2 regions of the Butyrivibrio sp. XB500-5 genome follow, and region 1 is predicted to be linked to the other one. Evidence: riboswitches for the same ligand, from Rfam matches in the RefSeq annotation. Region 1 holds a riboswitch; the other holds the start of a gene.
The links. A riboswitch is a leader RNA that binds a small molecule or an ion and turns the genes downstream of it on or off. The one in region 1 is predicted to bind S-adenosylmethionine.
Positions count from the first base shown of each region.

Region 2: linked by a shared signal. The riboswitch ahead of metK (methionine adenosyltransferase) and the one ahead of D6856_RS02605 (hypothetical protein) in region 1 are both predicted to bind S-adenosylmethionine.

Region 1 covers NZ_RAIS01000001.1:568,791-583,668, reverse strand. The annotation lists gene D6856_RS02655 (hypothetical protein) at 34-630, shown strand; gene D6856_RS02650 (caspase family protein) at 633-2,186, shown strand; gene D6856_RS02645 (Maff2 family mobile element protein) at 2,473-2,637, shown strand; gene D6856_RS02640 (DUF5688 family protein) at 3,149-4,183, shown strand; gene D6856_RS15425 (hypothetical protein) at 4,183-4,317, shown strand; gene D6856_RS02635 (DUF6017 domain-containing protein) at 4,307-5,227, shown strand; gene D6856_RS02630 (ParA family protein) at 5,238-6,062, shown strand; gene D6856_RS02625 (ParB/RepB/Spo0J family partition protein) at 6,019-6,954, shown strand; gene D6856_RS02620 (PcfB family protein) at 6,967-7,446, shown strand; gene D6856_RS02615 (VirD4-like conjugal transfer protein, CD1115 family) at 7,443-9,188, shown strand; gene D6856_RS02610 (hypothetical protein) at 9,301-10,917, shown strand; SAM riboswitch class I at 11,063-11,157, shown strand; gene D6856_RS02605 (hypothetical protein) at 11,269-11,868, shown strand; gene D6856_RS02600 (Maff2 family mobile element protein) at 12,104-12,316, shown strand; gene D6856_RS02595 (VirB6/TrbL-like conjugal transfer protein, CD1112 family) at 12,451-13,317, shown strand; gene D6856_RS02590 (VirB4-like conjugal transfer ATPase, CD1110 family) at 13,330-14,878, shown strand, end outside.
Region 2 covers NZ_RAIS01000008.1:58,763-73,640, forward strand. The annotation lists gene D6856_RS13555 (TrmH family RNA methyltransferase) at 1-670, opposite strand, end outside; gene pfkA (6-phosphofructokinase) at 862-1,830, opposite strand; gene D6856_RS13565 (DNA polymerase III subunit alpha) at 2,056-5,595, shown strand; gene metK (methionine adenosyltransferase) at 5,830-7,020, opposite strand; SAM riboswitch class I at 7,106-7,221, opposite strand; gene D6856_RS13575 (CapA family protein) at 7,367-8,407, opposite strand; gene D6856_RS15225 (hypothetical protein) at 8,406-8,576, shown strand; gene xylB (xylulokinase) at 8,734-10,203, opposite strand; gene D6856_RS13585 (Tex family protein) at 10,343-13,147, opposite strand; gene D6856_RS13590 (hypothetical protein) at 13,369-13,779, shown strand; gene D6856_RS13595 (hypothetical protein) at 13,792-14,319, shown strand; gene D6856_RS13600 (DUF975 family protein) at 14,335-14,878, shown strand, end outside.

The sequences.
Region 1 (14,878 bases):
ATAATGAGTAAGTGTTGAAAGGGGTTGAAATTCATGGATAATAGACGACGAAAAATTATTAATTCAAGTACTGCAAGTGATAATATTTTAAAGTACATCAATGAGCAAGTTTTTATAAAAATATTTGAGCCGCATGATGTAAATGGTAAAGAACAATTAGAAGATTTTTTTGAACAAACAAAAGAAAATAATAATGTTACAAGTGAATTTGGATGTACATGGATATTATTAGAAAAGAAAGAAGATATTTATAAAGCAATAACACTAGGGCAATCTCAAAATATAAGAAATGAGTTGCTAGGAATTTATAGGGATATGCAGTCTATTTCCCTAAGTTCTGACAAAACTAAAAGAAAATATTACAGAGCTTTATATGAGAAAGATACTAATCTTTGTTTTTATATAGTTGATATTGATTTATACATGAATATCTATTGGAATAATTATAAAGATGATTCTCAAAACAATTTATTTTACGAAATTTCAAAAGATTATTTTGCAGAGGCGACGTTAGCTTATTTTACAGGGGCTATAGATTGGAACTATAGTTTTGGTGGTATGGATAAACGTTTTTATTTTCATCTTTTGGATATTCTTGAAGAAAAACAAAAAGATTTTAAGGAGCAATAAATTTGGAAAACAATAATGTTAAAGCACTTTTAGTTGGAGTGAGTGATTATAGCCAGATAGAACGTGATAAAGACTTGTATGGCGATAATGATGTTATGGTATTAAGTAATGCATTAAATAAAGGGTTAAAAATACCATACAGTAATATTAGGATTCTTGGGTTAGCATCAAGAACAGTTAACTATAATAGTTTTGTAGAGACATTAAAACAAGAATTATCAAAGATAAATGGAGGCGATACATTTATTTTCTATTTCTCAGGACATGGTGGGATTGATTGTACTGGAAATTCTATTCTATTTTTAAGTGATCGTCCTATTAGTAGTCAAGAGCTTATTTCTGTTTTTGACGAGAGTTTAGCCGGGACAAAAATTGTGTTAATAGATGCGTGTCATGCGGGATCTGGAAGTCTTACAGACAATAGTTTGGATGAAGAAAAATTTGCAACTAGTTTTATGGGTAAAGGAACCATTGTGATGGCTTCGTGTAGAAAAAATGAAAAGAGCACATATTTACCTAATGTAAATATTCCCGTGAGCGTTTATACCTCTGTATTATCTGGGGCATTCACCTCCAAATATTTAGTAAGAAATGGGTATATAGCAATGGAGGATATTGCACGGCATGTATCAGTAGCAGCGGAAGTATATAATAGAAAATATAGTGATATTCAACAGACGCCAATTTATTATTCAAATATAATTGGAGATGTTCGTTTTCATGTCGAAGAATACCATCCATACAATGCAAAAAAATACTATTCTGAGAATGAAGATTATATTGTTTACAATGTAGAGAATATTAGTACGGCAAGTACAAAGAGATATTCTGCAAAAATAATTTTAAAACATCCAGCAGATATAACAGCGGTTGCAGATATCAGCTCTATGGTTGTTAATGAACTGAAATATGTAGATGTATATAAAAGTGCAAAATCCGAAATAAAATGGAAAGGAAAAAACGCAAATATTATATTCATGTATTGGGGATATGATGAGATAGACATGGATGGGAATTTTGCTTTTAATTCTACGTGGGCAGAAACTAGTCAGGATAGAGCATGGTTCTATAGAGATAAGACTGAAATTAATGATATTGGAATTAAAGCTAATAATTCATATGATATGCTGCGTAAGTTTACTATTGAAAATACTGCTAATAAGGATGAACTTATAAAAGAAACAAGGCTTTTGTTAAATAGTCTTATAAATGCTGGGAACGAATTAATTAGTAAATTTAGAGCTTTTTTGAATGCTGAGTTTGATGAGAATAATTTTATAGAGAAAGCTTCTGATAGTTGTAATGAAATAGACAGGCTCTACTTTGAAATGTCTAACTTAGATATATCTCCAATAGAAATATCACGATGGACTAATTTGTGTATGTGTGTAGCCTGTGATATAAGTAATATGTCTTTATATTATAACGCAGAAATATTCAAAAACCGTACCGCTGACAATCGTAAAGCATGTATGGAAATGGAGATAAAGCATTATCAGCAGGATTTAATAGCTTTAAAAGATGAGGAGAAAAGACTAGGATTTACCATAGCTTAGAAAAACGATTAATTTAATTAGAATAATAAACTTACATAGACCAGTACCTCTTGAGACGCCCAGATTGATTCGTACTGGTCTATTATTATGCCCATTTTTAGCGCAAGAAATGGACATGAGCGTAACTATCAATTCATTTTCAAGAAAGGAAAATTCGGGAGCGCTACTTCCGAATAAAGGTATTTAGGGTAATCAGATCCTGGTGTAAAAAGGTGTTTAGGAAAATTAGAGATGGATGATGAAGCCGTTTAGGAAGAAAGCGAAACCTGGACCAGAAGAGAAAAATATGGCATTTTTCAATTCAGCAATCACAGTATTACAGACACTTGTTATCGCTCTTGGAGCAGGCTTAGGAGTATGGGGCGCGGTAAACCTTCTTGAGGGTTACGGCAACGACAACCCAAGTGCGAAGTCACAGGGGATGAAGCAGTTTATGGCCGGAGGTGTATGAAAGTTGTCACTACACGTTTTTACAAATCCGTCCTGACATGGTAATATATATTCGCTGTGTCAGGACTATTTTTATGTCATGATAGATAAATGGTGCCCGGCGTGGTACTCGGTACAATGAGCTGAGATAACAAATGGCTTAAATAAAGCATTTTTAGAAGGAGATATATAGAAAATGAAACTAGGAATCGTAGCAATCCGCCTATTTCACGTATTGTCACGTTTGGTTTCATATCCTGATATTTCCTAATGTTTCCCAAATCCCTATTTTACATAAATTCACGTAGAATCACGTGAAATAGATAATGCTGGTACAGAGATGGAACAAAATTGGTACAAAGATGCGTTCCTACGCCATTAAAGTATGGTAAACCTAGGGAGGGTAGTTTCACCAGGTTTTTTGATTTAATTTAATAGTGATCATTACATAGAGCAGTTATCTCAAAAGAGGTACCTGCTCTTTTTCTATGCCTTTTTGGCGGCAACAATTCACTTTCAGAAGGAGGTAGGCGATGAACTACGAAGAATTTAAAGACAAGGTTACAGAAGACGTAAAAAGAGAGCTTGAGAGTAGAACCGGAAAATCCTATGATGTGCAGACGCACTCGGTAGAGAAGATGAATGAGAACTATGATGCTCTTACCATTAAGCCTGAGGATGGGATTCTTGGTGTGAATCTTAATATCGGAGAGCTTTATAAGGCTCATGAAGAAGGGCACAGCTACGAGGATCTGATTGACAGCGCAGCTTCAAGAGCAGAATCAGCTCTTGAGAATCACCCTGATTTCAATCTTGAAGCCCTTCAGGACTACGACCACATGAAAGAGACTCTTTCCATGGAGGTTGTATCTGCAGCGCGTAACGCAGAGCTTCTTGATAAGGTTCCACACAAAGAGATCGAGGATATGGCTGTTGTGTACCGCTTTGTGGTTGATACCGGAGATGATGGCAGAGGTTCAATCCTCATCACTAACCAGCTCCTTGATAACTACGGCATCACAGCCCAGCAGCTCCATGAGGATGCTCTTAAGTATGCTCCTGTCATGAGACCAGCAGTCATCAAGACTATGTCAGAGACCCTTATGGAGATGATGGGACCTGAAGCTAAGGACATGATCCCCGTTATGCCAAGTGATCCTTTGTTCGTTGCCTCAGTACCTGACAAGATCCAGGGAGCCAGCGTAATCGCATATCAGGATTTCATGGATCAGGCTGCTGAGAGGGTCGGCGGCGACTTCTACATTTTGCCTTCATCGATTCATGAGGTTCTCCTTGTAAGAGACGACGGAACCATTGACCGCAGCAATCTTGAAGGCATGGTAAAAGAGGTAAATGAGACCCAGGTAGCGCCTGAAGATCTCCTTACGGACAGCGTTTACCACTACGATTCCAAGGACAAGGTATTTGAGCTTGCAGAAAAATACGAGGAGCGCATGGCATCAAAGCAGCGTGAATCAGTCATTGATAAGCTTGATGGAAAAAAGCGTGAGACCATTTCTCATGATTCTATCCCTCGTCCACGTGCCAGAGGAGGGGAAGCCTTGTAATGAAAAGAAAAGCAAGTAAGAAGCCCTCTGCTTGCGATGGTTGCCCTTACGGAAAGCATCAGCCATGCATTGGCTGGTGCACCCGTAAGATCATAGAAGAGATGAAAGAAAAGAGGAAGCGGCATGACGTTTGATTATTTTTACGGTCGGGAATCCGATCTTTTTTCATTTATGAGGGTTCCTAAAGCTCTTTTCACAGAGGAACGCTTTAAACGGCTATCTGCGGAATCGAAGCTTTTGTACGGACTTCTCCTGGACCGCATGTGCCTGTCTGCTGAAAACGGTTGGCTTGATGAAAAGAGGAGAGTCTTTATCGTCTACACCATTGATGAGGTTCAGACGAGCCTTAACTGCGGTAGCAAAAAAGCTGTAGCCATTATGAAAGAGCTTGAAGAATGCGGTCTTATTGAAAAGAAACGTCAGGGACTTAGCAGGCCCAATCTTATCTATGTAAAGAACTTTGCAACTGAACCGGAAGGAAAATTCAAGAATTGTCAAAAAGACAATTCAGGAGTTGTCCAAAGGGAAATTCAAGAATTGTCCAAAGCACAGTCAAATAATACTGAGCATAATAATACTGATTTTAGTGATACTGATTCTGTTCCCTTCGCTTCAAGGCCATTGCGTATCTATTCTGGCAGCGGTTCCTGTACCGAACAGAACAGAAGCGAAGAGATGGATGAAACAGAGCAGTATCGAAGGCTGATTGAAGAAAACATCTCTCTGGATATCTTAAAAGAGCGGTATCCACACGAGGCAGACTTCCTTGATGAGATAGCAGCTATCATCCTTGACGTTGTCGTCTCTTCCAGGGAAAAGATACTAGTTGGCAGAGAGCAGAAACCAATAAATCTGGTTAAGAGCCAGTTTTTAAAACTAAATAGTTTGCATATCGAGTATGTCTTGGAGCGGCTAAGTAAGAACACCACCGAGATCACAAATATGCGCCAGTACCTGATAGCAGTTTTGTATAACGCACCGCTTACCATGGATGCACATTACAAGTCTATGGTTAATCACGACATGGCGCATGGCTTGATATAAGGAGGAAACGATGAGTAAACCAACAGTAATAGCCCTTGTAAATCAAAAGGGCGGAACAGGAAAGACGCAGAGTACCGAGAATCTTGGAATTGGTCTTGCATCTGAAGGAAAGAAGGTACTGCTTGTGGATATGGACCCGCAGGGCTCACTTACCATAAGCCTTGGGCATCCAAGAGCAGATGATCTTCCGGTCACAATAGCAGATATCATGGCAAAGGTATTGCAGGAACAGCCTATAGAGCAAGGTGAAGGGATTCTTCATCATCCTGAAGGTGTCGACCTCATGCCGGCAAACATAGCTCTATCAGGCATGGAAGTGTCCCTTGTAAATGTCATGAGCAGGGAAAAGGTGTTAAAAGAGTACATCGACTCTGTGAAGAACAATTATGATTACGTCCTGATCGACTGCATGCCTTCCCTTGGAATGCTGACAGTTAATGCACTGGCAGCGGCAGATAAGCTGGTGATCCCGGTGCAGGCTCAGTATTTATCAGCTAAGGGCCTTGAGCAGCTTCTTCAGACTGTGAATAAGGTACGCAGGCAGATCAATCCTAAGTTAAAAATCGATGGCATTTTGTTGACTATGGTGGATAACCGAACCAATTATGCCAGGGATATCAGCAACCTTATTCGTGATACCTATGGAAGCAAGCTCAAGGTCTATAGCACTGAGATTCCTCATTCAGTGAGGGCGGCTGAGATAAGTGCAGAAGGCAAGAGCATCTTTGCGCATGATCCAAAGGGTAAAGTGGCAGAAGCCTACAAGAATCTGACAAAGGAGGTGCTAAAGAATGAAGAAAGAGCGCTCAAACATTCAGCTGAGCAGCTACGATGATATCTTTGGTGATAACAAGGCTGCGGAAGTCACAGCTGATCAGGTAGTAGAGATTCCCTTATCACAGCTTCATCCATTTAAGTATCATCCTTTTAAAGTCAGAGATGATGAGGAGATGGAAAAGACAGTTGAGTCCATCAGGGAGTTTGGCGTACTGACGCCAGCTATTTGCAGACCGGATGGAAAAGGAGGCTATGAGATCCTGTCAGGACATCGAAGACATCATGCCTGTGAGATAGCAGGGCTTGAAACACTTCCTTGCATCGTAAGGGAACTTGATGATGATGCAGCCACAATACTCATGGTCGATAGCAATCTTCAGAGAGAGGAAATCCTTCCAAGTGAGAGAGCCTTTGCTTATAAGATGAAGCTGGATGCGATGAAGAGACAGGGACGAAGATCTGATTTAGAGGCAGGAATAACTTCCACCCAAGTTGGGCGGAAGTTAGAATCAGCAGAAATATTGGGACAACAAGTTGGAGAGAGTAAGAATCAGGTAAGACGATATATTTCACTTACCAACCTCATCCCCGAACTCCTCGACATGGTAGATGAAAAGGTCATCGGCTTAAATACCGGAGTAACACTTTCGTTTCTCGATGATAAGCAGCAAAAAGAACTGTTATCAGCCATGGACTATGCTCAGGCAGTTCCATCACTTGAACAGGCACAGCGCATCAAGAAGCTTGCTCAGAATAATGAGATCTCACAGGAAGGAATGAACATCATTCTTTCTGAAGAGAAGAAAACAGATGTAGACCGTGTAACTTTAAAACACGACACCCTTAAGAAATATTTCCCTAAGTCATATACGCCAAAGCAGATGGAGGATACCATCATTAAGCTTCTTGATCAATGGCAGAAGAAACGTAACAGGGAGATGAGCCTGTAAGGAGGTGATCACATGCAGGAAGAGATAGAAGAGAAAACCGTGAGACTTGCCATTTCAGGAACAAGGCTCACAGCCAGAGCTATAGTATCTGCAATCAGAGCATATCTAAGACACCGTGCTAATAGAAACCTCGCATCCATAGACGAGCACATCCAGGGCAAACAGTCCATTGATGAGCTTGTTAAGCAGAATCAGGGCGTTAGCAGCATGGTTGTTGGAGATGCAGGCATCAGAGATTTTGAAAAGATAGCCAAGAAGTACGGCGTTGATTTCGCCATCATGAAGGACAAGAGTGAAAAGCCAGCCGTCTACACAGCTTTTTTCAAAGCAAGAGATACAGATGCCATGGAGGCAGTAGTCAATGAATACAGCAAGAAGATGATGAAGATCAAAACAAGGCCGAGCGTAATAGCCAAGCTGAAGCACTTCATTGATATTGCCAAGAACCAGCCAATGAAGAACAGAAACAGAGCACAGGAGATGACGCGATGACTAAGAAACAAAAACGCTTCATCCTGCTGAATATCCCTTATCTGCTGGTAGGAATACTTGCGACAAACTTAGGAGAGGCTTGGAGGCTGTCCCAGACAGTGGATGCAGTTAATGAGGTAGCGGCGCTGGCAAAGACCATACCTATTGCATTCTCTAATCCCATGCCAAGCCTTGTTCCCTTTGACCTTATCATAGGTATTATCTGCGGAGCAGTCCTTAAGATAGTAGTTTTTATCAAAGGGAAAAACGCCAAGAAATACCGCCACGGTGCAGAGTATGGAACTGCCAGATGGGGAAATGCGCAGGATATAGAGCCCTTTATGGCTCCCAATTTTAAGGATAATATCATCCTTACACAGACAGAGCGGCTCATGATGAACAGTCGCCCTAAAAGTCCAAAGTATGCAAGAAATAAAAATGTATTGGTAACAGGAGGATCTGGTTCAGGTAAGACCAGGTTCTTTTTAATTCCTAACCTTTTGCAGATGCATTCAAGCTATGTAGTAACTGATCCTAAGGGAGATGTGGTCATCAATACAGGCAAGACCCTGCTCCATCATGGATATAAGGTGAAAATCTTCAACACCATCAATTTTGGTAAGAGCATGCACTACAATCCATTTGCCTACATCCGCTGCGATAATGACATCCTAAAGCTTGTGAACACCCTTATCGCAAATACAAAAGGCGATGGCAAGGCAGGGGATGAGTTCTGGCAAAAAGCCGAGACTCTTTTGTACTGCGCACTCATTGGATATATCCATTATGAAGCTCCCGAAGAAGAGCAGAACTTTAACACCCTCCTTGAGTTCCTGAACGCATCGGAAGTCAGAGAAGATGACGAAGACTACGAGAATCCGGTAGATATGATGTTTAATGAGCTTGAGAAAAAGAATCCCAAGCACTTTGCGGTAAGACAGTACAAGAAGTACAAGCTGGCAGCCGGGAAAACAGCTAAGTCCATCCTTGTCAGCTGTGGTGCCCGCCTTGCGCCATTTGATCTTGATCAGGTGCGAGAGATCACCATGTATGATGAGCTTGAGCTCGATACCCTGGGAGATAGGAAGACAGCTCTTTTTCTTGTAATGAGTGATACGGACCCGACCTTCAACTTCCTGATATCCATGATTTATAGCCAGCTTTTCAACCTGCTGTGCGATAAAGCCTACAACGTCTATAAGGGAAGACTTCCGGTTCATGTGCGCTGCCTTATCGATGAGACAGCCAATATCGGCCAGATTCCTAATCTGGAGAAGCTTGTAGCCACCATCCGAAGTCGTGAGATCAGCGCATGTCTCTTCCTTCAGGCTAAGTCCCAGCTTAAGGCAATCTATAAGGACAACGCCGATACCATAATCGGCAATATGGATTCACAGATCTTTCTTGGCGGCACAGAGCCTACCACGTTAAAAGACCTGTCTCAGGCTCTGGGAAAAGAGACTATCGATATGTATTCCACAGGCGAAAGCCGCGGCAACAATCCTTCATACTCCATGAACTACCAAAAGAGCGGCAAGGATCTCATGACAATAGACGAGCTTGCAGTCATGGATGGCGACAAGTGCATCTTGCAGCTTCGCGGTGTACGACCATTTTTGTCGGACAAATATGATATAACCCAGCACCCACTGTATAAGGAGACTGGCGAGTATGATGACAGGAATAAGCTCGATATTGAGAAGTTTGTGCATCAGACTTTCAAGGTGAAAAGTGGAGAGATGTTTGATGTGATGAGGCTTTAAATCATTTTATGCACCTCTTCTTACATGAAATAAGATATAATAAAATGTGCGGGGAGGTGCTTATTTACTGCATCTTTGCTAGATGGATTATCTGCTGGAGGATATATGCTAAATGGGTGAATTGGAAGAGTTATATTTTCAAAAAGAGAACGAAAAAATAGTAAGAAATGAATTGGGGAAGGGGCAATGGATACAGGTATCTGGTAAAAAAATTATTAATCATGCAGATGCTACTTTTTGGTGCGGATTAGTTAAAGTGGATAAGGTAGATACTGTATTTCGTGATGTTGGATGGGATATTGATAATAGAATTGGTTATCCAGGCTTTCTATATGACGAAGGTGATGATTCACAGTATTATAAAAATTGCAACGAGGATGAAGGTAAGGAAGCTTTATTATATGAACGAGACTATTATGGGATTAAACCATCCACTATAGAAGTGGCAGAGGAATTTAGACTTATCAATAACCTTTATTATGAAGAAAATGATAAGTCTTACTATTCTATAAAAGAAGATGGACAATGTGATCAGGCTGTAAGAATCGAAGGGAATGCAGTTTTTATCAAATTGAATTATCTTATGCGATATATTGCAGCAAAACAGATGGCATTAGTTCTTTTCTTTGATATACGTTTTGAAGTGAAAGGTAGTCTAGAAGAAAATGGGTTAAAAGAGTTTTATGGTAAAGATATCAAAGAAAAAAATATATTTTATTCTATTAATGGTGGAGAACTATCTTTCCCAAGGAAGTCTTTTAGTCGTTTGCTTGGTAAAAAAGTATTTATGCCACGAGACAAAAAAACATGTGGTTACTGGCCTTTTGAAAAAGAAAGAAAATATGTTGATTATATAATTGGTTCAGATGAGTACGGTGAACCAATTACTTTTAATTCGAATCCTGACAAACTTGGAAATTACTTTGGAGGGAATCCGACAGCACCACATTATTTAACACCTGTCTTTTTTAAGAAAGATGTATTACACAAGTATATGTCAGAACCTTCAAGATTTACGATTAAAGATGGATATTTATCATGTGGTTATTTGTGGGGGCTGAGCATTGATGTAGACCATAAGGATTATGTAATGGTATATTTGGGAGATTTGGGGAGAGATTTGCCGGAATGCGAGCAGGATCATTGGAAAAGTTATAATGTTCTGACAGACGAAAAAATAAGTAAATCAAGTTTTATGAGAGATTTTATGAATGTAGCATCATCACCAGAGATTGCTGATGTAAAGTTTAGAAATAAATATAAGTCTCTAAATGATAAGTGGGAAAAAGAGCTTGACTGGCCGCTTTTCAATCCTTTAGCTGACGGAGATGAATATAATCTCGAAAATATAAGGATTCCACTAAGTCAAAGTCAGGAAGAGTTTGATCAGCAGGTACTAGCATTAAATAAGACCCTGGTAGATTCATTAAATGAGAAAAAAATAGGAAAAGATATTACTCTTCAAGATGGCATGAAAGGAATTTCAAAATTGGAAGAATGGTTGCGAAATAAGAATTGTAATGGCTTTGAAAAGCATATTTCATTTTTAAGAGATTTACAGGAACTAAGATCTGCAGGTACAGGACATAGAAAAGGTAAGGGATATATAAAAATATCAGAGAAATTTGGATTATCAGACACTGATAAAAAATCGGATTTTGAAGGGATTTTAAAGGAAGCGATAGCTTTTCTTGATTATATGGAATCGATTTTAGAAAGTATTGCTTGATACCTGATTATATATTACATAGGCCAGTACTTATGGTGCCAAGAAAGTGCTGGTCTATTAAAAACAAAGGGTAAAATCTTTGTAAACAATATCCATACCATATTGAATTTGACATTGCATGATGTTATATTCAAGACAAATAAGAAACCTATGAAGAGTGCGCGAGGGACAAGCCCTATGACCGCACGACAACCTGCCACAAATATTGGTGGTAAGGTGCCAAAGCTTGATCGATGGGTGTGGACTATTTCGTAGTTAGGACTCATCGAGACGATGGGTCTTTTTTGTTGGATTTCCAACGGGAAAGATGTCTTTAGCTGCCCTCTTTATAGTAGATAAGGAGAAGAGAATATGAGTAATGAAAGGAAACTTAAGGAAGGCGCAGCGACATTCTATATTTATGACAAAGAATTGCATCATAAAGATGATGACCCGTTTATTGTTTGGCTAAAATCTGAAGGTTTTAAAGCAGAGTACTTTGGCCATGGGAATGTTGATAATGCAATTTATGTAAATATCAATTCAAAAGTATACACATGGGGAATGGCTGGAGTTAGTTTGAGCGCTGTTGTTGGAAATCATGCAATACACATCGATGAGTTTAAGAAAATCTATGAGATTTTTAAGAAATACAGTGGATTTACTTTCTCAATCTACACTGAGGAAGACCAGAGAGCATATGATGATTATATGGCTCAAATACCTATTCTTAAAGAACAAGCAGAAAAGTCCAGAAAAGAGTATTTTTCTAAAAATCCAACTTACGAAGAATGGTGCCATGATGTGGCTTGTAAAATTATGGAAGATGAGTGGTATAGCCAGTATACTTCAATGGAAAAAATATATGATGACATGAAGGACAAGTTTATAGAAAGCGAATTAAGATTTGATTTTAGTGAAAAAAAACTACCAGCTGAAATTGCATGCGAATGGTGGATCATAACGTTTTGAATTCTTACATAGACCAGTACCCTGGGGACGCCCAGACAGTGCTGGTCTATTTCTATGCCCAAAATCATATGCGCAGTGATGGGGCACGAAACTATCAATCACATTTTAAAAGAAAGGGAAATTCGGAGGCTCGCGCTTCCGGATGAAGGTATGACGAATGAAGGTATTTAGTCGGATCAAGGATTTAATAATGAAGGTGAGAAGGAGGCTTGCGAGGAACCGAAAAGGTAACAGTATGGAATTTTTCCAGAGTTCAATTCAGGTACTTGAAACACTCGTAGTCGCACTTGGTGCAGGTCTTGGAGCATGGGGCGTTGTTAACCTCCTTGAGGGGTATGGCAACGACAATCCGGGCGCAAAGTCACAGGGAATGAAGCAGCTCATGGCTGGCGGTGGAGTATGTCTTCTCGGCACACAGCTCATTCCTCTTCTCGCAGGATTGTTCTAAGAACCGCGTTTACGGGCAGTAGGAGCCCAGACCGTGCAAGAACAATTGCACAGTCTGACCTCCCCGAGCTGGCAAGAACAAGTTGCCAGCTCAGAACCGCCCGCAAACTACAACCAAGTTAAGGAGATCATCACATGGAAAGAATTTTCGAGCAGATGACCTCTTGGATTAAGGGATGGATTGTTGATGCGCTGATGGTGCTGCTTGAAGGCATGTTTGACAGTATCAACGATCAGGTTGGACAGGTAGCAAGCGATGTAGCTACGAGCCCGGCGAGTTTTACGCCGGGCGTATTCGACCTGATGAAGCAGGTATCCAATAACGCGATCATGCCAATAGCAGGAATGGTCCTGACGTTCATTGCCTGCTACGAGCTGATACAGCTGGTCATCGCCCACAACAATCTGGCAAACTTTGAAACCTGGATATTCTTCAAATGGATATTCAAGACCTGTATAGCAGTAATGCTCATCACAAACTGCTTTGATATCACAATGGCGATATTTGACGTTGCAGGGAATGTCATCACCAACAGCGGAGGCATTATCCAAAGTTCCACCGCAGTAAACGGATCGCAACTTGAGACCCTACGCGAGACCTTAGAAGCAATGGACATCGGAGGACTTCTTTCAATGTTTGGAGAGATCTTCCTCATAAACATCGGAATCAAGATCATGTCCATGATGGTATTCCTCGTTATCTATGGCCGAATGATTGAGATTTATCTCATGATCAGCCTTGCGCCGCTTCCATTTTCAACCTTTGGCAACAAGGAGCAGAGCATGGTGGGACAGAACTACGTAAAGAGCCTTGTAGCCCTTGGCTTTCAGGGATTCCTTATTCTCATATGCGTAGGTATCTATGCCGTGCTGATCCAGAACGTCACAATCTCAGATGATGTCGTAGGCTCTTTGTGGGGAATCATGGGTTACAACATTCTGCTAGTGTTTGCTCTGTTCAAGACAGGCACCTTATCCAAGAGAATTTTTTCAGCACAATAAGGAAGGATGATTATGGCAATAAGAGTAAATGTGCCAAGAGATTTATCCAGGGTAAAAGAGAAGGTGGCATTCAATCTCACCAAAAGGCAGCTCCTATGCTTTTCGCTCGCCGGAATGATTGGACTTCCCACCTTTTTTCTTGTTAAAAGCGTATCTGAAAACGTAAGCTGCGCCACATTTATCATGATGGCTGTCATGATGCCAATGTTTTTCATGGCCATGTATGAGAAAAATGGGGAGAGCATAGAGCGCATAATTCAACACGCTATTGATTGGAAAAAGAGAAAAAGAAACCCCGATGAGGATAAGTATTCATGGCAGATGTTTAAGAACGGTATCTGCAGAGCAGATGAAAACTTCTATTCGAAGACCATGAGCTTTTCAGATATCAATTACAAGCTTGCTACCGATGAGGATCAGCAGGCTATTTTTGACAATTGGAGGAAGTTCCTTAACTTCTTCGACAGCTCAGTTTCCTTTGAGCTTACCTTTGTGAACGTAACCAAGGATGAAGCCAAGTTCTACGAGACAATCCGTATCAAGGAAAGAGACGATGGCTTTGATGATGTAAGGGCTGAGTATTCAGAGATGCTAAACAGGCAGCTTGAAAAAGGTAACAACGGCCTTGAGAAATCCAAGTACATTACCTTTGGCATAAACGCAAAGTCCATCAAGGATGCCAAGCCAAGACTAAGAGCCATAGAAAGCGACATCCTAAATAACTTCAAAAAGCTCGATGTAAAAGCAAAGCCCCTTAATGGAAAAGAGCGTATCGACCTTATCAGGGAGATACAGCGCCTTGGCGGCGAAACAAACGACCCGCTGAAATACCCAACCAAGAACACCATACGCACCAAGACAAGGTATGCGACAATTTCAGCCTTTTCCTATGATGCACCAACCATGGAAGACAGATTCCTTATGGAGCTTCAAAACTCAGATTCATCTCAGGTCATCAGCATCCACCTGCAGTCCATCAACCAGAACGACGCTATCAAGAGGGTAAAAAGAACTATAACCAGCATCGATTCTACCAAGATCGACGAGCAGAAAAAGGCTGTTCGTTCCGGCTATGACATGGATCTGATCCCGGGAGACCTTGTGACCTATGGAAAAGACGCAAACTCATTCCTTCAGGACTTGCAGGATCAGAACGAGCGAATGTTCAAGATGACATTCCTTATCATGAACACCGCAGGCTCCCAGATAGAGCTTAAGAACAACTATCTGCAATCATCAAGCATGGCCCAGCAGTTTAACTGCGACACCTTCAAGCTGGACTATCGCCAGGAACAGGCCCTAATGACCTGCCTTCCACTTGCCAAGGACTGGATCAACGTAGACAGAAGCCTTACCACAAGCTCTGTAGGCATCTTCATTCCATTTACAACCCAGGAACTCATGCAGACAGGCGAAGAAGCTCTTTACTACGGCCTTAACGCCTTATCTCAGAACATCATCATGGCAGACAGAAAGAGCCTCTCTAACCCTAACGGCATGATCCTTGGTAAGCCTGGCTTTGGTAAGTCATTCTCAGCAAAGAGAGAAATGAGTAACGTAA
Region 2 (14,878 bases), on a different contig from region 1:
CGTTTCCTTCGTTTCCGATAAGGAATGCGGTAGGCTTAGTATAATCAAATTCGTCGTAGTTCTTTTTACCTTTAAGGTGAGCGGCGTAGGTAGTAATTCCGGCCTGTGCCAGCTCTTTTACCATGTTCGGAAGATCTTCCACATAGATAAAAGGCATCCTGAAAATAGACCCCATCGTAGAGCGAACAACCTTGGGATTGTACATATCGGCGCAGCCCTTACTCAAGATGACGCCCGTAACTCCCGCGCCCTCTGAGCTTCTGAGCATAGTACCGAGGTTCCCCGGATCCTGAATGTTCTCAAGCACGAGCAAAAGAGGCTGTGCGCTGCCCATGTCCTTATTATAACCCTCAAGAACTTCCTCAAGCGTATAGTGATACTGACTTACAACCGCGAGAACGCCTTGCGGTGTCTGCGTTGCAGCCATCTTCTTCATAACTTCGGCTGTGACTGTTTCGGCGCCGTATCTCCAAAGAATCTCTTTGTCGTCCTCGGAAGCTTCATCCGCAAACTTCTCGGTAACGTAAACTTCGCGCACCTGAAGTACCGGCGCTTCCCTCAGCATCTTCATGCCTTCGATGACGAATACGTCGTCTTCGCGCCTTGCCTTATTTTTTTCTATATAACTTACGACCTTGCGAACACGGTCGTTGTTTAGGCTTGTTATCATATGAAATCTCTCTTTAAAACAAAATCAGCGCATTACTGCGCAGTGCCATGATCAAACGTGGCGAGTATTAATAGTATAGCACAAATACTATTCGCGTGATCACTTAAAAACCCCTCACCGGAATCATCCGATAAGGGGCTGTAAGTCTGTATTGTTATTTTGTTCATGCACGCATGTGCGCGGCACTTATATCAAAGAATACGAGCGATCTCGTACATGTACTCGTTGATGTTCTTCTTCATTGCAAGAGCTTCGTCGATATCGTAATCAACGAACTGGCCGTTGCGGTAACCAACTACTCTGTTGGTCTTGCCTGCTGTGATGATGTCAGCTGCGTAGCATCCCATCATTGAAGCATACACACGGTCCTTACATGTCGGGCTACCACCACGCTGCATGTATCCGAGGATAGAAGCTCTTGTCTCAAGACCTGTAGCAGCCTCGATACGACGTGCCATTGATGTTGAATGTCCGATACCCTCGGCATTAACGATGATGTGGTGAGTCTTACCTTTCTTACGGTTATCGATGATGTTGTCGATAATACGCTGCTCGTTGTAGTCATACTTCTCAGGAAGAAGGATGTCGTCAGCACCGTTGGCGATTGAACACCAAAGTGCGATGTATCCTGCGTGACGACCCATAACCTCTACGATACTAACTCTCTCGTGAGATGATGATGTATCACGAATCTTATCTATTGCGCTCATCGCTGTGTTGATGGCTGTGTCAAAACCGATAGTATAATCTGTACATGAAATATCAAGATCGATCGTTCCGGGAATACCTACAGTATTGATGCCCTGCTGTGAAAGCTTCTGAGCTCCGCGGTATGATCCGTCACCACCTATAACGATAACACCGTCAATTCCATGCTTACGGCAAATCTCTGCACCCTTGGCCTGGCCTTCGGGAGTTGTGAATTCCATACAACGAGCTGTTCCAAGGATTGTTCCGCCTCGCTGAATAATATCAGCAACGCTTCTTCTGTCCATATCCTCGATCTCCTCGTTAAGAAGACCCTGATATCCCTTCTTGATACCCTTTACCTTAAGTCCGTTTGCGAGACATTTACGAACAACTGCTCTGATCGCAGCGTTCATTCCGGGAGCATCGCCACCGCTGGTCAATACACCGATTGTTTTGATTTCCTTTGCCATAACTGATTTCCTCGATTCTAATTAACTTAACCTAAAATCATCAAACCTCTTGATTGATAATTTTCAGACATACTCCTTTCCTATATTAGAGCAAATTTTATTAAATTGCAATCAATTAGAAAACGATTTCATAAAAAGTTTTATGTTATAATTTTTCTTGGCAACACAATTCCTTGGCAAAAGAACTTTCTGCAAGGAATGATCATCCTTTAAACGGAGCATTTTATGTCATTTACACACCTTCATGTCCACACGGAATACAGCCTTTTAGACGGTTCCAACAAGATAAAAGAATATGTGAAAAGGTTAAAAGACCTTGGCATGACCGCCGGAGCCATCACGGATCACGGCGTTATGTACGGTGTCATTGACTTCTACAAAGCATGCAAGGAAGCAGGTATCAATCCGATCCTTGGATGTGAGGTTTATGTTGCTCCGGGCTCAAGATTTGATAAAGAGGCCAAGGGAACTGACGACAGATACTATCATCTCGTTCTTTTGGCAGAAAATAACGTTGGATACGCCAATCTCTCCCACATCGTAAGCCGCGGATTTACTGAGGGTTATTACTATAAGCCCCGTGTCGATATGGAGCTTTTGGAAGAGTACCACGAGGGCATCATCGCACTCAGCGCTTGTCTTGCGGGCGAGATTCCAAGGAATATCTTAAGAGGAGACGGCGGCGCGGCAAAAGAAGCTGCTATGCGCCTTGACTCTATCTTCGGTCACGGCAATTTCTTTTTGGAGCTTCAGGATCACGGAATCCCTGCGCAGCGTACCGTAAACAGTTCGCTCATGGCTCTTTCTCAGGAGCTTGATATTCCGCTTGTTGCGACCAACGACTGCCACTACACCTACGAAGACGACGCGGAGGCTCACGATCTCCTTCTTTGCATTCAAACAGGTAAAAAAGTGGATGATGAAGACCGTATGCGCTACGAAGGCGGTCAGTACTACGTCAAGAGCGAAGACGAGATGAGAGCTCTTTTTCCTTATGCTCAGGAAGCTATTGATAATACACAAAAGATCGCGGACAGATGCAATGTTGAGATTGAGTTTGGCGTAACCAAACTCCCTCTCTTCGATGTGCCCGAGGGCTATGATTCATGGACATATCTGTGCAAGCTCTGCGAAGACGGTCTTAATAAGAGATATCCCGACGACGACGGAACTTTGAAAAAGAAACTCGACTACGAGCTTGGCGTTATCAAGCGTATGGGCTACGTAGATTACTTCCTTATAGTATGGGACTATATAAATTACTGCCGCGAAAACGGCATCGCTGTCGGCCCCGGAAGAGGCTCGGCTGCGGGCAGTATCGTCTCATATTGTATGCATATCACCAATATCGATCCTATTAAATACGATCTTCTCTTTGAGCGTTTCCTTAATCCCGAGCGTGTGTCCATGCCCGATATAGACGTGGATTTTGAGTACGAGAGAAGACAGGACGTTATTGATTACGTTACTGAAAAATACGGCGCCGATAAGGTCGTTCAGATCATAACTTTCGGTACGCTTGCCGCAAAAGGTGTTATCCGCGACGTTGCAAGGGTTATGGATCTTCCTTACAGCTACGGCGACCAGATTTCCAAGATGGTCCCGAACGAGCTAAACATCACGCTTGAGCGAGCTCTGGAGCTCAATCCCGAACTTCGCGGTCAGTACGAAAGTGATCCGACTGTTCACAAGCTCATCGATATGTGCAAAAAGCTTGAAGGACTTCCGCGCCACACTTCGATTCACGCGGCCGGAGTTGTTATCTGCAGCGCACCTGCAGAGGATCTTGTTCCCCTCTCACGCTCCGCAGAAGGTAATATCACAACTCAGTTCACGATGACCACCATCGAGGAACTGGGACTTCTTAAGATGGATTTCCTGGGTCTTCGTACCCTTACTGTTATAAAAGACGCAACGAGATTTGCAAACGAATCTCTCGGCGCTAAGCCGGGCGATCCCAATTTCATCGACATAGACAAAATCGATTACAACGACCCCAAGACTCTTGCCCTTATAGGAAGCGGCAAGTGCGACGGTATATTCCAGCTTGAGTCGGGCGGTATGCAGGCCTTCATGAAAGAGCTTAAGCCGCAGTCTCTTGAAGACATCATCGCGGGAATTTCTCTTTATCGTCCGGGTCCGATGGATTTCATCCCGAAGTATATCAAGGGTAAAAATGACGCTGGCTCCATCACATACTTAACTCCCGAACTTGAACCGATACTTAATCCTACCTACGGCTGTATCGTCTATCAGGAGCAGGTTATGCAGATAGTTCAGCAGCTCGGCGGCTACACGCTTGGTCGTGCCGACCTTGTTCGCCGTGCGATGAGTAAAAAGAAACAGCACGTCATGGAAGTAGAAAGAGCTAACTTCGTAAACGGAAACTCCGAAGAGAATGTTCCGGGATGCGCATCAAAAGGCATCTCCGCAGATGTTGCAAACGCGATCTACGATTCCATGATGGACTTTGCTAAGTATGCGTTTAACAAATCACATGCCGCTTGCTACGCCGTTGTCGCGCTTCAGACCGCTTGGCTTAAGTGCTACTATCCCGTTGAGTTCATGGCAGCGCTCATGACTTCCGTAATAGACAATCCGGGCAAAGTTTCGGGTTATATTTTAAGTTGCAGGAACATGAACATCACTCTGCTTCCGCCTGATATCAACGAAGGATTCGACGGATTCTCAGTTGCGGAGATTAATGCGGAAGGCGATGATTCTTCAGCTTCCGGCGCAGTTGCCACAACCGCTCCCGGCAAGAAGAAGGCTATCCGCTACGCACTTACCGCAATCAAAGGCATCGGTCGTCCCGTTATCGCTTCTATCGTAAGAGAAAGAGAGCAGCGCGGAACGTTTAAGAACATCAACGACTTCCTTACAAGAATGCAGGGTAAGGACAGTGAAGTTAATAAAAGAGCCATCGAAAGCTTTATCAAAGCCGGTGCTTTCGACTGCTTCGAAGGAACCAGAAAGCAGCTCATCACCGTCTACTCGCAGATCATGGACAACATCCATTCAAGCGGCAAAGCCTCTATGGCCGGCCAGATATCTCTTTTTGATATAGTCGGAGAATCCGATAAAAAACAGTACGAGATTCCTCTTCCAAACGTCGGAGAATTCCCTCGCGAACTCCTTCTTGAATTTGAGAAAGAGGTGCTCGGAATCTACATCTCGGGACATCCTCTTGAGGAATATGTCGGACTTTGGAAAAAGAAAACAACCAATCAGACCACCGACTTCTATCTTGATGACGAAACGGGAGAGCCTAAGGTAAGAGATAACGAGACCGCCACAATAGGTGGAATCATCAGTGATAAAAAGATCAAGTACACCAAGAACGATCAGGTTATGGCATTCATCACTCTTGAAGATCTTGTCGGAACAGTTGAAGTAATCGTCTTCCCAAAGACTTACGAAGCCAACGCAGCAAGGCTTAACGCCGATGCAAAGGTATTTATCGAGGGCCGCATATCAGTTGAAGACGACCGCGACGCCAAGCTTATCGCATCAAAGATTACTCTTTTTGATGAAGTTCCAAGAACGCTTTGGATCAGATTCGATAACATGGCAGCCTATGAACAAGGCATGCCGGTGCTTAATGAACTAATCAAGGGCAATGAAGGACGCGACGAGATTGCTATATATCTCAAAGACACCAAGCAGATCAAAAAGCTTGGAAGAGGCTACAACGTAAAGGCTGACGATGTCCTGCTGCCCAAGCTTTCAGATGCTTTTGGAAAAGAAAATGTGCAAGTAGTCTGATCTCTGATCACCAAAATATGCGCAATACCGTTAATCGACACGTAAACCTGCTTTTCTTGCAAAAATACATGTCTGGCAAATGCCACACAACCACCGAAAAAGCACGCACATCCATTCGCTTGCTGGTCTTGTGCAACCAAAAACGGCATTGAGAGATTTATTCTTTCTCTCAATGCCGTTATTTTTACTTACCGTAAATCAATTAGTGATGAGCTTTAGCTGATGCATTCCGCATTACTGTACAGCGGCCTTGAGCTCGTCAACCTTGTTGGTCTGCTCCCAAGGAAGGTTAAGGTCGTTACGTCCGAAGTGGCCGTAAGCTGCTGTTCCCTTGTAGATAGGACGACGAAGGTCGAGCATCTTGATGATACCAGCGGGACGAAGGTCAAATACCTTACGAACTGCCTCTGTAAGCTTCTCATCAGAAACCTTACCTGTTCCGAATGTATCTACAAGAATTGATGTAGGCTGTGCTACACCGATAGCGTATGAAAGCTGGATCTCAGCCTTGTCTGCAAGACCTGCTGCAACGATGTTCTTAGCAACGTATCTTGCTGCGTAAGCTGCTGAACGGTCAACCTTGGTGCAATCCTTACCTGAGAATGCTCCGCCGCCGTGACGAGCTGCTCCGCCGTATGTGTCAACGATGATCTTACGTCCTGTAAGTCCTGCGTCACCCTGAGGTCCGCCGATTACGAAACGTCCTGTAGGATTGATGAAGATCTTTGTGTTTGCATCAACCATCTTAGGATCAACGATAGCGTCGATAACGTACTTTCTGATATCTTCGTGGATCTGCTCCTGTGTAACCTTCTCATCATGCTGAGTTGAGATTACGATAGCTTCAAGACGGAAAGGCTTTCCGTTCTCATCATACTCAACAGAAACCTGGCTCTTACCGTCTGCTCTGAGGTAAGCAAGAGTTCCGTTCTTTCTAACCTCTGTGAGCTTCTTTGTAAGCTTATGAGCAAGGCTGATAGCGTAAGGCATGTACTCTTCTGTCTCGTTTGTAGCATAACCGAACATCATACCCTGGTCGCCGGCACCGATTGCCTCAAGCTGCTCATCTGTCATCTGATTCTCTCTTGCCTCGAGCGCCTTATCAACACCCATAGCGATATCAGCTGATTGCTGGTCAAGAGCTACAAGAACAGCACATGTGTTGCCGTCGAAGCCCTTAGCTGAATCGTCGTATCCGATCTCTTTGATTGTCTCTCTTGCGATCTTAGCGTAATCAACGTGAGCCTTGGTTGTGATCTCACCTGTGATGAGAACGAAACCTGTACAAGTTGCTGTCTCGCAAGCTACACGGCTCATAGGATCCTCTGCCATGCAAGCATCAAGGATCGCGTCTGAAATGTTATCGCAGATCTTATCGGGATGTCCCTCTGTTACTGATTCGGATGTAAAAATAAACTTATCCATTATGTTTCCTTTCTCGCGCACTCTAACGCATGAAAAAACCGCTTGTTGCGTGCACAAACAAGCGGAACTGATTGATTTTCAGATCCTCTTATTGCTCGTAGTCCGTAATCGGAATTGCACGCTCAGGTTGGCACCTTCCTCATATCGAGGGGTTGCCGTGGCTTCATAGGTCCTATGTACCTCCACCACTCTGAATAAGAGAACTTCGTATATAATTATGGAATCTATCGTTTGGATTAGATTCGTTTATGATAATACATTATAAGATTAATAAAAGCAATAGTTCTTTTGATAATCTTTTTCTAAAGTACCTAATAAGAAAAAATTATCACTTCGGGCGTCTGTATTATTTCCAGTCATGCCCCCACACTTTATCGCAGAGATCTACGCAATATTGCATGGTAAAAGAGCTGTCTTGAAGTTTTATCTCATTCTCTTTTGCCAGGTCCTCGGAATATTCCGAAAGCGGATAAACGGTAACTCCGTGTTCCTTGCTGCTCTCGTGACACACAACCGCTTCAACCTCGTGATCTTTGATGACCGCTTCGCCGGATGCATTCTTGGTAATCGTAACCTTGGCCATTCCTCCGACGCTTCTGTTTGAAACGCCTTTACCCGTCGACGATGTCCAGCTCACGAAGTTTCCGAGCGAGTAATAAACAAGCATGTCTCCGCCGCCGTGATTATTGGTTATCCCAGTGTTCTCATCCTCAATCATCTCTACAGGTTCAATAACATGAGGATGCGCGCCTATAACGAGATCCGCTCCGCCTTCTCTGAAAATACCTGTCCAGTAGTCCTGATACGCATCGGTTCCAAGATTGTACTCTGTTCCCCAGTGCGGTATCACAAGCGTGAAATCAGCATTTTCTTCCGCATACTTAAGGTCTTTTTCCACCTTATCTTTTTCAAGCATATCTACAGCATGAGGCATATCCTTGGGAAAAGCTATTCCGTTGGTTCCGTAGGAATAATTAAGGATCGCGATCTTAATGCCGTTTTTCTCGATGATATCTATATTTTCATATTCATACTCAAAGCCGTTAAGCCCGACAACTTTTATCTGCGGATAGCGCTGCTTCCAGAATTCGTAGCAGTTGATGATGCCTTTTTTGCCCATATCAAGCGAGTGATTCGTCGCATGACAAACCACATCAACTCCCGCTGCCACAAGCGCATCGCCGGCTTCATACGGCGCATTAAACATCGGATATCCGGACACACCAAGCTCCTTACCGCCAATGATAACTTCCTGATTTACAATGGCTACATCAGCCGCTTGCATCTCAGGCTTAACGTGCTCGAAAATAAAGTCATAGTTGTAATTGCCCTCGGCATCCTTAGCCACGCGCTGAACAGGCTCATGAAGAAGAATGTCTCCAACCATGAGTAGGGTCACATCAGAAGATTGCTCTTTCTGCAAAGTCGTAGAATCTTCTTTTGGCGACGATGCCAGTGATGCTTCGGCCGAAGCGACCTCCACCGATGCAGCTCGCGCGGATGCGGCGGAGTCACCTGATATATCTGCCGTTTGGCCGCCAGCGTCAGATGCTTGAAAACTACAACCTGCAAGGCATGATATGCATATTAGTATTGTCAAAAAAATGTTCCGTCTATTCATATATTCTTTCTAATAATCTTTTATTATTCTAAGAGCTCGTACAATAAAAAAACCACCATACATCACGTGTGGTGGTTTGATTATATCACTCATCAAATAATCTTATCAAAAGTATCTGCAAGTGCAGGGTAGATATTCTTGAACTGCTGATATCTTGCCTCGTACTTAGCTACAAGCTCGGGATCGGGCTTCTCTGTCTTGTCCACCTTAACGATTGCTGCTGCCGCTTCCTCTACTGTCTTGTATGCTCCGCAAGCTACCATAGCAAGCATTGCGCCGCCCATTCCGGGGCCTTCCTCACATGAAGGAACATCAACTTCTACGTTGAGGATGTTGGCGATCATCTTTCTCCAAAGAGGGCTCTTTGCACCGCCGCCGCAGATCATTGTTCTCTTGGGAGCTACGCCGATGCTCTTAGCTACTTCGTACATATCTCTTGTAGCGAATGCAACACCTTCAAGAACCGCCTGTGTCATATCCTCTCTTGTTGTATCCATCGTGATACCTGTGAAGGTCGCACGTGCGTTAGGATTGTTCCAAGGAGATCTCTCACCCATGAGGTAAGGAAGGAAGAATACGTGGTTCTCACCAAGCTTCTCGATTCCCTTCTGCTCATCTGCATAATCCTTGGTCTTGAGGATCTCATCCATCCACCACTTGTTGCAGCTTGCTGCGCTGAGCATGCATCCCATGAGATGGAAATGTCCGTCAGCATGATCGAATGAATGAAGAGCGTTGTTGCTGTCTACCGCAAAGCTGTCGGATGACATGAAGATTGTTCCGCTGGTTCCAAGTGAAATATTGCACTTGTTGTTTCCAACTGTTCCGGTACCTACAGCTGCTGCCGCATTGTCGCCGGCGCCTGCTGCGATAACAACGTCTGTGCTAAGTCCAAGCTCTGAAGCAAGCTCAGCCTTAAGCTGACCAACCTTTTCAAAGCTGTCAAAGAGCTGAGGAAGCATATCCTCTGTGATTCCGCAGATATCACACATCTCTTTGGACCACTTTCTGTTCTGTACGTCCAAAAGAAGCATTCCGGAAGCATCAGAATAATCTGTGCAGAATGTTCCTGATAACTTATAAGCAAGATAATCCTTAGGAAGCATTATCTTCTTGATCTTCTTGAAGTTCTCGGGTTCGTTCTCTTTTACCCAAAGGATCTTGGGTGCTGTGAAGCCTGCGAACGCGATGTTTGCAGTGTATTTGGAAAGAGTCTCTTTTCCGATCTCGTTGTTGAGATAATCAACCTGCTTCTGTGTTCTTCCGTCGTTCCAAAGAATTGCGGGACGGATAACGTTGTCATTCTCATCAAGAATTACAAGGCCGTGCATCTGTCCACCGAAGCTGATACCCTTGACCTGTGATTTATCAACATCCTTAAGGAGATCCTTAAGTCCTGCGATTGCCTCGTTGTACCAGTCAGCAGGCTCCTGCTCTGACCAACCGGGCTGAGGGAAGTAAAGCTTGTACTCCCTTGATGTTGTTCCGTGAATCTTACCTGTCTCATCCATAAGCACGAGCTTAACGGATGATGTTCCCAAATCTACTCCAATATAAAGCATGTGTACCCTCCTAAATTAAATATACAAGCACCCCCACCGGGCGCTGACATTATGACTTAAAATATATGTCTATTATACAAAAATACCCCTAGGCATTCACGCCAGTTCTTGCTGTGTACTTACTAATTATTGTTAAGCATCAATCGTTCGCGTTGCCTTTAAATATAACGATGCCCTTCTTCTTGAACTTCTTTGCAGGCGCTGCTCCGCCAGCTGTCGCGGTAGCCGTGCTTGAAGCGGGCTTCGATGCGCTTGCTGTCGTCGTTACGGCTGTGCTCTTTGTCGCGCTTGCGGAACTTGAAGCCGCAGTCTTGGCCGCGCCGGTCGCCGTCTTAGCTGCGCTGCTTGCACTCTTTGTCATGGTTCTCTTTACGGGAGAAGCGGCTCTTGCTGCTTTCTTGGCAGCCTTGGCTTCTTCCTCTCTTGCCTTTCTCTCTGCAGATCTTGCAGCCTCGGCTGCGCCGCGTGCCGCTCTCTTGGCTTCGGCTTCTGCCGCAACGCGGGCGGGATCGCCGATCTTCATGGTAAGAGAGATTCTCTTTTTATCCACTTCAACATCAAGAACCTGAACGTCTACGATGTCGCCAACACTCACTGCTTCAAGCGGATGCTTGATATATCTGTCTGTTATATGAGAAATATGAACAAGTCCGTCCTGGTGAACTCCGATATCAACGAAGCAACCAAAGTCGATAACGTTACGAACTGTTCCTTTAAGCACCATTCCGGGCTTTAAGTCCTTCATGTCAAGGACATCACTTCTAAGAATAGGTGCGGGCATATTCTCACGAGGATCTCTTGACGGTTTCTCAAGCTCGCTAAGGATATCTGTAAGAGTGATCTCACCGATTCCAAGCTCCTCTGATAATTTCTTTTTCTCGTTCTCTGTAATCTTGTGTGAAAGAGATACCGCCGAGGCTCCGGCTATGCTTCCACCGGCGCTCTGCGCGCTTCCGAGTTCCGCGCCGTTTCCCTTAGCGCCGGCATTTCCGCCATTGGATCCCTTGCCACCATGATTTCCACTGCTTGAAGCCGCATCATCAACAACCGCCAGATCACTTCCTGCAAGAGCAGCTGCGAGAGCCGCTCCCATAGCGGTATTGGTATTTCTGATAACTACCTGCTTAGGCTTTTTCTTGGGTGCAGGCTTCTCAGCGCGGGCTGCGGGCTTTTCAAGAACTGCCTTGGCTGCGTTCTTCTGCGCTGCGCGCACATCGTCAAATGTTATTCCGAGCTTGTCCATGAGCTTCAAAGTAGCATCATATGACTCGGGATGAACGCTGGTGGCATCAAGCGGATTGTCACCGTCAGCGATCCTAAGGAATCCCGCGCACTGCTCATACGCCTTGGGCCCGAGCTTGGGAACGTTTAACAGTTCTCCTCTGTTCTTGAACTTACCGTTTTCTTCTCTGTAATCAACGATGTTCTTGGCAATCACTTTGGAAATTCCGGAAATATACTGAAGAAGGGGAGCGGACGCAGTATTAAGGTCTACTCCGACCTTGTTAACGCAGTCCTCAACGACACCTTCAAGGGTCTCGCCGAGCTTCTTCTGGTTCATGTCATGCTGGTACTGACCGACACCGATTGACTTGGGATCGATCTTAACAAGCTCAGCAAGAGGATCCTGAAGTCTTCTTGCTATAGAAGCCGCACTTCTTTGTCCGACGTCAAACTGAGGGAATTCCTCGGTTGCGAGCTTACTTGCGGAATAAACGGATGCACCGGCCTCATTAACGATAACGTACTGAACGGGCTTAGAGAGCTCTTTTATCAGCTCTACGATTACCTGCTCTGACTCTCTTGAAGCAGTTCCGTTTCCGACAGAAATAAGATCAACATCATATTTATCAATGAGCTTTTTAAGCTCAGCTTTGGCTTCTTCAACCTTGTTCTGAGGTGCTGTGGGATATATAACCTTGGTATCAAGGACCTTACCCGTAGCATCAACGATAGCAAGCTTACATCCCGTTCTGAACGCAGGGTCCCATCCAAGTACGGTCTTTCCTACGATAGGAGGTGCCATGAGAAGCTGAGTTAAGTTCTTACCAAATACGGTTATGGCGCCGTCCTCGGCTTTTTCCGTAAGCTCGTTTCTGATATCACGCTCAATCGCAGGCGCAATAAGTCTTTCGTACGCATCCTGCGCGATCTCTTTTAACACATCTGTAGTTGCAGGGTTCTCGTTCTTGATAAGCTTGGTCTCAAGAAATCTGAGAATCTGCTCCTCGGGAGCCTCAATCTTAACAACAAGGAACTTCTCCGCCTCGCCTCTGTTGAGCGCAAGGATTCTGTGTCCGAGCACCTTGCTGATGGGCTCTTCGTAGCCGTAGTACATCTCGTAAACGCTCTCAGCCTTCTCATCCTTGGCCTTACTTGTAAGGAGTCCGTGCTCCATAGTAGCTTCTCTTATATATGTACGATAGTCCGCGTTGTCGGAAACATCCTCGGCGATAATGTCCATCGCGCCTTGAATGGCGTCGCCAACCGTTTCGACACCTTTCTCTGCATCAACGAAGCTTTCAGCCTCTTCTTCAAGAGTCCTATTCGTTTCCTGTGCAAGGATGATGTCGGACAGTCCTTCAAGTCCCTTCTCTCTTGCAACGCTTGCTCTTGTCTTTCTCTTTGGTCTGTAAGGAAGATAGAGATCCTCGATCGCAACCATGGTCTCAGCCGCAACAATCTTGGCTCTGAGCTCGTCGGTCATCTTGCCCTGCTCCTCGATGGATGCAAGAACCTGCTCTCTTCTCTCCTCAAGTCCTCTTAAATACTTAAGTCTCTCATCAAGATTACGAAGCTGCTCGTCGTTAAGGGAGCCCGTAACCTCCTTTCTGTATCGTGAAATGAAGGGAATCGTATTTCCCTCATCAATAAGCTTTATTGCAGCTTCTACCTGCCATTTTTCTACATTAAGCTCTTCCTTAATTTTTAAAACAATATCCATACCTACCTCACAAAAAACTATAAAGTACTCGTGGCTTTCCCCAAATCCGCGATTAAATGCGCCGAAATTTTCGCTGAATTTTTTATAAACAGCCACACACTCCCTTATTATACCAATCGTAGCGTGCTGTTTTCAAGACTCCGAGCCTTCCGAAACATTGTAAAAAAGTGCGTTTTATTATAGAATTTATGTTAACAAACTATTGTTTTTAAGGACGTATTATGGGAGATAACGGGGAAGACAATTACTATATAAACAACTTCAACTACAACAAGACCCACAACCAGCTTGATAAACATGTGAGTCTTGCCACTTTCGCCATGTTTACCGGACTGCTCGCGATTCCGTTTTGTTTATTCGCGTACACCGGCATTATCATGGGAGGCGTGGCGGTTGTTCTGGCTCTTTTGTCCAAGGGAACCGCAGCTAAGCTGCTTCCGCAGGCAAAAAGAGGTATATTATTCGGTATTTTCGCCATTTTCCTCGGATATTTTGTTCTGGTTAAGAGCTTTCACATGGTTCTTACCGATCCTGAGGCCAGAAAACAGGTGAACATCATGTCGGAGCGTATGAACGGCGAAAGCTTTGATGACATGTTAAAAGACGTCGGATTTGACGTGTCAACAGAGTGAAAAGAGGTGCCTATGAGTTTGATCGGTGCTGTAGGAAGCGGATATAACGCTTACAATTATCAAAATTCTTTTAATTCGGGTGCTGCAACAAGCGGCGCGAGTGCAGCTGCGGCTGCGGAAGGAAGCAAACCCATTCTCAATCCGAACGAGTCCACACAGAGAGCTCCGGGCAAGGTTTCTTCACCCGCGGAGTGCGAGACTTGCAAGAATCGTAAGTATCAAGACGGTTCCAATGAGATGGTCTCTTTTAAATCGGCACAGCATATTGATCCTCAGGCTGCGGCAGCAAGAGTTCGCGGTCACGAGGCTGAACACGTAAGTAATGCCTACAAGAACGCAGCCATGAAAGGCGGCAAAGTTCTTCAGGCTTCGGTATCACTTAAGACGGCGGTATGCCCCGAGTGCGGCAGAACCTACGTCAGCGGCGGCGAGACAGCCACCAAGATTAAATATTCCAATGAGGAGAATCCTTATCAGAAAGCCCGAAAGTCCATCGACAGACAGGGACTTGTGGGGGCTCATGTCGATATCGCAGGATAAGGTGGGGAGTTATTCATGACCGAATTAAAAAGTTCATCAGAGCTTAAGGCTATTGCAAAAGAAAAATCACTGGACAAATACGGCACACTTATTTTTGCAAACATTTTAATCTTTGCCATACAGTTCATAGTATCGGCATTGGTCACGGTCAGCGGCCCCCGAAACATCCTTCTTTTTTGTATCAATGAGCTCATCACACTCGTGATCAGTATCCTTGTCGGCATACTCGTATCCGGCAAGGCTTACCTATATATGAATCTTCTGTATTCACAGGCAGTTTCGACAAGTGACATTTTCTTCGGATTTAAACAGCACCCCAACAAAGCCGTGACTATTCAGGCTCTTTTTGTTGTGGTTGATTTCCTTGTAAGCATACCCGGAACGGTGATCTTTTACTTAAGCCGCACCAATCCTTCTTCCGGATTACTCGGCGTACTCTTTATCTTCATCGTTCTCGGACTTATCATAAACGTCTATGTTTCACTGACCTATTCGCAGGCGTTCTTTCTTTTGCACGACTATCCTGACAAATCGGCAAAAGAGCTTTTGGCTTACAGTA